Regions from separate parts of the Bradyrhizobium sp. CCBAU 11361 genome, predicted to be linked through region 2. Evidence: riboswitches for the same ligand, from Rfam matches in the RefSeq annotation. Region 2 holds a riboswitch; the other holds the start of a gene.
The links. Region 2 has a riboswitch for cobalamin ahead of XI08_RS01355 (energy-coupling factor ABC transporter permease). Riboswitches for the same ligand answer to the same signal wherever they lie in the genome.
Positions count from the first base shown of each region.

Region 1 (4,373 bases), on a different contig from region 2:
CGTTTGATGGGGACACGCCGATGACCGAACTTGAGGACAGGCTGGAACGGTTCGAGACGCTCACGGCCGAATGCGAGCTGATCGCCAAGCTCGCCACCGACAGCAGCAAGCGCGAATTCTATCTCAAGCTCGCCGAGCACTATTACCAGCTGGCGCGCGAGACGCGGGCCGCGGTCGCGACCAGCGTGCGGCCTGAAGGCGGCTGCAATCCGATCTTAACATTTGAGACGCATCCTCTGAGGGCGTGAGCGTCGCGATTCGCGATGGGAATGCCGGGGCTCGCTGCAATGCAGCGCGTTCCGGTGATGTTGCTTTGCCGGTGTCTTACAGGGCAATCCCATGCGTCTTCTTGCGGTGCTCATCCTCGCGCTCATGACGGCGGCCTGCAACCAGGAGCAGGACATCACCGGCTCGACCGCAGCCTGCCCGGTGCGGAACTACAGCTCTTACAATCCCCGCGACATGAGCCAGTGCGTGGCCGCCTGCAAGGCGTGCGACCATGGCAACACGGTGACCTGCACCACGTCCTGTACGCTCAAGGGCGCGCACTGAGCTGCCAGGGATCGCCGGTCCTTCGGGCGTCGAGGGGCTGACGGTGTCGGGGCACCGGAACGATTCACATGACATAATCATTGGTAGGAGCAGGCAGGACGCGGAGTCCAATGGGAATGGGTATGCTCGATCCCGGCCGGTTTCTGGTGTCGTGCTCGCAGTGCGACGCATGGCCGATGGCGGCCAACGTCAAACGCTCGAGCTGGTCGGCGTCCCCGAGCGAGGTCCGCTTCGTGTGCCCGCGCTGTCGCCGCGAGGAGACCGCGATCGTCTCCGCCTCGGGCGAGTTGACGCCGATCAGGCGCATCGACATCCCGCCGCGCGAAGTCACTGTGGCCTGGGCCCAGGCGCAGCGCCCGAGAGGCCGCACATAGGCGGCCGGCGCATTGCTCGATCCCGTTCGGGAACCCGGCCGATCGTCGGACGTTTCCGCCCCAACATCACCTATCGAGGCCGGGCGAATGATCAGCGAGCATTTCGACACCCGCACACGGATCAACATGAAGCTGGCGCTGGATCGGATTTGCCGCAATCGCGCCGTGGGTGAGGATCATGCGTTCCGCAAGTCGGTCGCCGAGAACATCATCCGCTGCGCGCTGACAGGCCGGACCGGCATCGGTCAGCTCGTCGATGCCGGCGAGCGGGCGGTGGTCACGACGCGCGCGGCGCGGAAGCCTGTCTGATTGTGTTTGCTCGCGTTTGCAGCTCATCGTTCCACCGGTCGATTGACTCCCCGTATGCTCGCCCCCTAGATTGATCGGTGACGGTTCTCCTCATGGAGATCAAAAGGGAACGTGGTGCGAGATTGTCCCGACGCCGGGATTGTCCCAACGCCACGGCTGCCCCCGCAACTGTAAGCGGTGAATCTTTCGTCATATGCCACTGGGAATCTCGGTCCTGGGAAGGCGACGTCAGGTAACGACCCGCGAGCCAGGAGACCTGCCGTCAGCCGTGGTCACACGCGAAGATGTCGGTCGGGGAGTACAGGCATTAGCTTCACCGGAGCAATCGATCGCTCCGCCGTAGAGCCTCGTTCGCTGTGACGTGCCACTGACGTCATACCGAGGTTACAATTGTGTCCCGTATTGTCTCTGCCGCCAGGCGCCTCAGCGCCGGCCTGTTCGCGCTCGTCTCCCTGCACTCACTCGATCTGTCCACCGCCTTCGCGCAGCAATCGGCATCACCGGATCTGCTGCCTCAGGTCGAGGTTGCATCGCCCAAGCCGGCGGCAGGCGCCGTGCAGTCGCCGCCCTCCCAGCCGAGGTCAAGCCAGCGGCGCGAGCCGCGCCAACCTGCGCTGCCGGTCGTCGCCACGTCCGCAGCCCCAAGCCTCGCATCGCCGCTCGTGATCAGTCCGACCGGCGTTGCGACGCCGGCAGGGCAGGTCGCGAGTTCGATCACCGTCGTGACCGAGAAGGACATCCAGACCCGGCAATATCGCACCGTTCCCGACGTGCTGAACACCGTGCCGGGGCTGAACGTGGTCCAGACCGGCGGTCCGGGCGGACAGAGCTCGGTGTTCATGCGCGGCACCAACTCCAATCACACCAAGGTGTTCGTCGACGGCATCGACGTCGGCGATCCCTCGACGCCGAACGGCGCCTTCGATTTCGCGCATCTGTTGACCGCCGACATCCAGCAGCTCGAAGTGCTGCGAGGTCCGCAGAGCGGCCTCTACGGCTCGGACGCGATCGGCGGCGTGATCTCGATCGTGACCCGGAAAGGCGAGGGGCCGCCGCGCGCGACCGCCTCGATCGAGACCGGATCGTTCAACACCTTCAACCAGACCGCGGGCCTCAGCGGCGCGCAGGACAATTTCAACTATGCGCTCAGCGTCGCGCATTTCCATGCCGGCGACGTCCCGGTCACGCCGCTGCAACTGCTGCCGCCGGGACAGAAGGCCAACGGCAACAACTACGACAACATGACCTACTCGACCAAGCTCGGGCTCGACATCAACGAGAACTGGTCGGTCAACAGCGTGGTCCGTTACACCGATGCGACGCTCCTCTTCACCGGCGACGGCGGCTTTCCCAGCGTGCCGAACGCGACGCAGACCCGGCACGGCGTGCATCAGCTCTTCAATCGCCACGAGGCGGTCTGGTCGGTGCTCGACGGTCGCATCAAGAGCTATTTCGCCGTGAATTACGCCAATCTGCGCAGCGACGATATCGGCCCGGCCGACCTCGTCTCGACCATCACGACCGGCGAGCGCATCAAGTATGACTGGCACAGCGTCGTCGCGCTGGCGCGGGGCAACAATCTGGTGTTCGGCGCCGAGCAGCAGACCGAGCGGATCGACACCACCGGCTTTGCGGTCGAGAACGGCAACAAGGCCGGCTTCATCGAACTGCAGTCGGAATTCGCAAAACGCTTCTTCCTGGTCGCCAATATCCGCAACGATCACAACGACCAGTTCGGCGAGCACGCGACCTACCGCGTCGCGCCGGTGCTGATCGTGCCTGTGACCGAGACCAAGCTGAAGGCGAGCTACGGCACCGGCTTCAAGGCACCGACGCTCAGCGAGCTCTACCAGAACTTTCCCGATTTCGGCTTCTTCGGCAATCCAAACCTGAAGCCGGAGCAGAGCGAAGGCTACGATGTCGGCTTCGAGCAGCCGCTGTTCGACGACCGCATCAGGTTCGGCTCGACCTACTTCCACAACAGCATCACCAACCTCATCACCACCAACGCGACCTTCACGTCCTACGCCAACGTGAATCTCGCCACGACCGAGGGCACCGAGAGCTTCGTCTGGGCGCAAATCACCGAGCGTTTTGGCATCCGCGCCGATTACACGTTCACCCGCGCCGTCGATGCCGGCACCGGATTGCAGTTGCTGCGCCGGCCGAAGGAAAAGTGGAGCGCGACCGCGACCTGGAAACCGATCGATCCGCTCACGCTGTCGGCGACCGTGCTTCATGTCAGCGACTGGCGCGACGTCACGCGGGACGGATCGGTGTCGGGCATCACGGCGCCCGGCTACACGCTCGTCAATCTGCGCGGAGACTATGCGCTCAACGACCAGGTCAAGCTGTTCGCGCGGGTCGATAATCTCTTCAACACGCACTACCAGAATCCGACCGGCTTCCTCGCGCCCGGGCTCGGTGTGTTCGGCGGCATCCGCATGGCGAGCTTTGGCGTAAGATAGCAGGGATCATGGGAGCCATCGCATGACGACAGCCGATCCGCGCATGGACTTGCTCGCAGGCCAGCTTGCCGATGCCGAGGCCGGCTGGAGCATCGGCACATTCGGGGCCATCGCCGAGTTCACGCGTGAGCCCGGCGAGGCCTTCGACATGGAGCGGTCTCGCGACAGGGCCAGTGTCGTGACGGACAAGGGCGGGATACGCATCGTGTCCCATCCCGACCTGCGCCTGATTGCGTCGGAGTCGCCGACCACCGAGAGCTGGAGCCATCGCGTCGCACTCTGCCTCCCGTATGAGGCGAGTGCGATGTGCAGGCGCACGGAGTTGACCGAAATCGGCCCGGACCGCGAGGCACTGCGCCGACGGGATCGCGATGGCATCCTGTTCGATCTTGGCCTTGGCGCGTTGCAGATCGACGCCTGCATCCGGGTCGGCGACGCCGACGCCGTCGCCGCATTGAGGCGCCGCACGGGCCGATCCGTGTTCGCAGCCGAAAGCGACGTCATGCGGATCATCTTCGCCGCCGATCCGCACCGCGTTTTCATCAGCAGGATGGGGCGGGCCGAAGTGTTCCAGCCGATCCCGCCGCCGGGCGGGCGAAGCCCCGACGGCCCGCACACCCATGTCCTGCCAAAATTGCTCGCGCATGGCCGCACCCATGCTGCGACCGAG
Region 1 covers NZ_LBJZ01000195.1:166,430-170,802, reverse strand. Annotated here, with positions in the region: gene XI08_RS36345 (hypothetical protein) at 21-248, shown strand; gene XI08_RS36340 (hypothetical protein) at 340-552, shown strand; gene XI08_RS36335 (hypothetical protein) at 663-926, shown strand; gene XI08_RS36330 (hypothetical protein) at 939-1,235, shown strand; cobalamin riboswitch at 1,300-1,513, shown strand; gene XI08_RS36325 (TonB-dependent receptor domain-containing protein) at 1,625-3,703, shown strand; gene XI08_RS36320 (DUF6925 family protein) at 3,726-4,373, shown strand, end outside.
Region 1: it holds a riboswitch for cobalamin, as region 2 does, so the genes downstream of both, XI08_RS36325 (TonB-dependent receptor domain-containing protein) here and XI08_RS01355 (energy-coupling factor ABC transporter permease) in region 2, are expected to answer to the same signal.

Region 2 (4,373 bases):
CCGCTGTCGCTGACCCGGATCGACCGGCTCGCGACCGGCTGGCGCGTCGCGTCGGTCAATCAGCGCACAGCATGAGCCGGATCAGGCCGGGCGATCCGGCACATTGGCCTGCGCGAAGGTCGCCATGCCGTTGTGAAGGCTGCAGGCGAGCCGCACCAGCGGCAGCGCGATGGCGGCGCCCGATCCCTCCCCGAGCCTGAGATCGAGGCTGATCAGCGGCTGCACGTTCAGGGCGCGCAGCACCAGACGATGCCCCTGCTCCGCCGATTGATGCGAGGGCAGCAGGAACGGCTGGCAGGACGGATTGAGGCGCACGGCCGCCAGCGCCGCGACCGACACGATGAAGCCGTCGATCAATACAGGGATGCGGCGCTGCGCGGCCGCAATGATGGCGCCGCAGATGGCCGCGATCTCGAGGCCGCCGACGGCGCACAGGATTTTTTCGGGCGGCGCACCCGCAACGCCGTGACGCGCAATCGCGGCATCGATCACGCGCGCCTTATGCACACGGCCAGCGGCATCGACGCCGGTGCCGCTGCCGGCGATTTCCTCGGCGCTCACGCCGAGCAGGCTCGCCGCGATCGCCGCCGAGGTCGTGGTGTTGCCGATGCCCATCTCGCCGAAGATCAGAAGATCGGGCTGGCTGGCTTCCGCGCGCGCGACGGCGCGCTGGCCGGCTTCGAAGGCGAAGGCCAGCTCGGACGGTGCGAGCGCAGCCTCGACACTGAAATCGCGTGTGCCGCTGCGCGGCTTGTCGATGACGATGCCTGCTACCGCCTCCGGCGCCAACGTGCCGGCGTCAACCACCTCCAGGCTCGAACCAAGCTCCCGCGCCAGCACCGAGATCGCAGCGCCACCGGAGGCGAAATTCGCCATCATCGCGGTGGTCACTCCTTGCGGATAGGCCGACACGCCTTGCGCGACGATGCCGTGATCGCCGGCGAAAATGATGATCGGCACGCGTGCCGCGCGCGGCTGCTTGGTCGCTTGCAGGCCCGCGAGCTCGATCGCGAGCTGCTCGAGCCGGCCGAGCGCGCCGGTCGGCTTCGTCAGTTGCGCCTGCCGCGCGATCGCCGCCTCGCGATGGACCGCGGAGATTTCGGGGCATTTTTGGGTGACCCAGTCGGGGAGCATGCTGCCTCGCTTACGGCCTGCGCTTGAGAATGTAGCTGTCCATGATCCAGCCATGCCGCTCGCGCGCCTGCTGCCGCAGCGCGGCGATGCGCGGCCCTACCTCGGCAAGCGCGCCGGACATGACGATCTGATCGGGCATGCCGAGATAAGCGCCCCACCAGATGTCGAGCCAGGCCGGATCGAGCGACTGGAATGCGGTGCTGCCATCGAGCATCACGACCACGGTGTCGACGCCCTGCGGCCAGCCGCCCTCGCGCAAGCGCCTTCCCGTCGTGACCAGAAAGGGCTCGCCGATGTCGTTGAGCGGCAGCGCATGCGCCGCGCACAGCGCCTGGATCGACGTGATACCGGGGATGACCTCGATCTCCGGCAAGGGATCGAGCCGGCGCGCAATGCGCAGCGAGGAATCGTAAAGCGAAGGATCGCCCCAGATCAGCAGCGCGACCTTGCCGTCACCTTCGAGATGGCTCGTGATTGCCCGCGACCACGTCGCCGCGACCGCATCGTGCCAATCGTCCACACCCTTGCGATAGTCCACTTCACCGGCGTCGCGCACGGGAAGGTCGAACTCGGCAATGCGCGTCGTTGGATTGGTGAGCACATCCGCGCAGATCGTCCGCCTGAGATCGGCGAGATCGGATTTCGCCGTCCCCTTGCGCGGGATCAGGATGAGATCGGCCGCGTTGATGGCCTGAACGGCGGCGCGCGTAAGCTGCTCGGGATCACCGCAACCGATGCCTATCAGGGAGAGCGTGAGCATCGCGCGTGTGGGGGCGGCCATCGCGGCCGCCCCTTGTCTCTTAAGCCGCGTTGTGCAGGCGCGGCGTGACGAGGCCGGGCGCGGTGACGCCGCGCAGCGATTTTGCCAGCGCCAGCACGGCGAGATCGGCCAGCGGCTCGATCACGATGACCAGCGCGTAGGAGGCCGCAAAGGTCGCGATGTTGACGAGGTTGGTCGCGCCAAAGCCGGAACCATAGAGCGCCCAGAACGCGACCCAGGCGATGACGCCGGCCTGATAGGTCGTCGAAAGCGCCAGCGCCTGGCGATACCTGAGATCGACATAGGCGGTGTTGCGGGCAATGATCCGTCCGGCGATCGCCTGGATCGCGAACAGCGGCACCAGCAGCGTGGTGACGTTCATGCCGTATTGCGGCAGGTCCGGCGGCTCGAAGAACACACCCTGGAACAGCAGGCCGAACGCAAGGCCGAAGGCCGCCGGCGCTGCCCCGAACAGCAGGAACAGGGTCGAGCCAAGGATGAAGTGCACCTCGGACACGCCGACCGGGAAGTGCGGCAGGATCTCGAAGAAGACGAACACGAGGCCCGTGGTGGCGAGCGTCCGCGCCGCGAACGATGTGATGCCCTGCTCGCGCATGGTCTCGACCGCGAGCTTCAACGCAACGCCGCCCACGGCGATGCCGGTTGCGTAACTCAACACGAGCTTGGCGCCCGATACGACGCCGGGTTCGATATGCATGGTTCAGTTCCTTCCTGCCGTCACACCCGACGGCCTTGGCCACAAAACATGCACGGCCGGTCTCCTGGCTCGCGGTTCACTGGGGTTCTCCGGCCTTCCCGAGCCTTGCGGCCCAGTGGCTGATCGGAGCCCCTCACCGCTTACAGTCGCGGGGGCGGCTGGGGTTTTGGGCGGCGCAACTGTCCGCCCACCCCCATTCCCGATTATGCTTCGGCGGTTTGCACCGCATCGAGCACCATGCCCGTCCTGTGTGCCCCTTTCGCCAGCCGGGCGTCAAGGGCTGAAGGGCGATTGAGACCATCATGACGGGTATTCTCCCGCCAGTGCGCCGAACAGGATCACGGCGGCCGTCGAAGCCGCCCCGCCCCGCGCAAGCTGCTCGGCCAGCTCGACAATGGTGGTGCGGACCAGCCGCTCGTCGGGCCGGCCGAGGGATTCGGCGAACAGCGCCGGAGTGGTCGGCGCGAGGCCGTGCGCGATCAACTTTGCGGCAAGGGCCGGAAAGGTGCGGCGGCCCATATAGACCACGGTCGTCGCCTCCGGGTCGGCCAGCGCCGCCCAGTTCAGGTTTTGCGGCAACTCTCCGGTGACGTCGGCCCCGGTCACGAACTGCACCCGACGCGAGGTGTGGCGCCGGGTCAGGGGTATGCCGGCTTGCGCAGCGGCCACGCAGGCCGAAGTGACGCCGGGAACGATCTCATAGCCGATGCCGGCTTCGCGCAGCGTTTCGAGCTCCTCCTCGAGCCGGCCAAAGATGCCGGCATCGCCGGACTTCAACCGCACCACGCGCGCGCCAGTCGCGGCATAGTCGACCAGCAGGCGGTTGACGTGATGCTGCTTGGTCGAGGGCCGCCCGGCCCGCTTCCCGACCGCAACGAGATTGGCGCCGGGACGGGCGAGGTCGAGGATCGCGCCCGAGGCGAGGTCGTCATAGAGCACGACATCGGCCTCGCGCAGCCTGGCGGCACCCTTGAGCGTGAGAAGATCGGGGTCGCCGGGACCGGCGGAGATGAAGGAGACAAAACCGCTCACCGGTCCTCCGCGATCAGATGGAAGAACGTGCCGGTGGTATTGCCCCGGCGCGAACCGGTCTCGGCGATGACAGCACCGGTCGCATCGTGCACGACCGCGAGCGCCGTGTCGGGCTGGGCAAGAATGGTCGAATAGTGGAACTCATGGCCGCGCAGGCGTGCGCCGGCGCGATGTCCCGGCATCGGCGCGGCGAGTTCGGCGAGACGATAGCCCAGATGCATGCGGCGCTTGGCAAAGCTGGTCTCCAGGCCGAGCAGGCCCGCCATCTCATGGCAGACACCGTCGGCGTCGGTCAAAGCGGTTCCCAGCACCATATAGCCTCCGCATTCACCGTGCACCGGTCGTGTCTCGGCGAAGGCGCGCAAGCCGCTGCGAAAGTGCGCGTTGGCCGCGATCTTCCCGGCATGAAGCTCGGGATAGCCGCCGGGCAGCCAGCAGACATCGGCGCTCGCATCGGGCGCTTCATCGGCAAGTGGCGAGAAGGTCGAGATGTCGGCGCCCGCCGCACGCCAGGCTTCCAGCATATGCGGGTAGACGAAGGAGAACGCGGCATCACGGGCAAGCGCAATCCGCTGCCCGGGAGGCGTCACGTTCAGACCGTTCGCCGCGGATTGCGGCGACCAGCTGGCTGCCGATCGCAGCACCGCATCGAGATCGACATGCTCGGCGACGAAGCGCGCGGCCTCGTCGATCAGCTTGCCGATCTCGGCCTGCTCCTCGGCCTGCACC
Region 2 covers NZ_LBJZ01000001.1:302,116-306,488, forward strand. Annotated here, with positions in the region: gene XI08_RS01340 (histidine phosphatase family protein) at 1-75, shown strand, start outside; gene cobT (nicotinate-nucleotide--dimethylbenzimidazole phosphoribosyltransferase) at 82-1,134, opposite strand; gene cobF (precorrin-6A synthase (deacetylating)) at 1,145-1,894, opposite strand; gene XI08_RS01355 (energy-coupling factor ABC transporter permease) at 1,935-2,612, opposite strand; cobalamin riboswitch at 2,650-2,867, opposite strand; gene cobA (uroporphyrinogen-III C-methyltransferase) at 2,913-3,644, opposite strand; gene XI08_RS01365 (cobyrinate a,c-diamide synthase) at 3,641-4,373, opposite strand, start outside.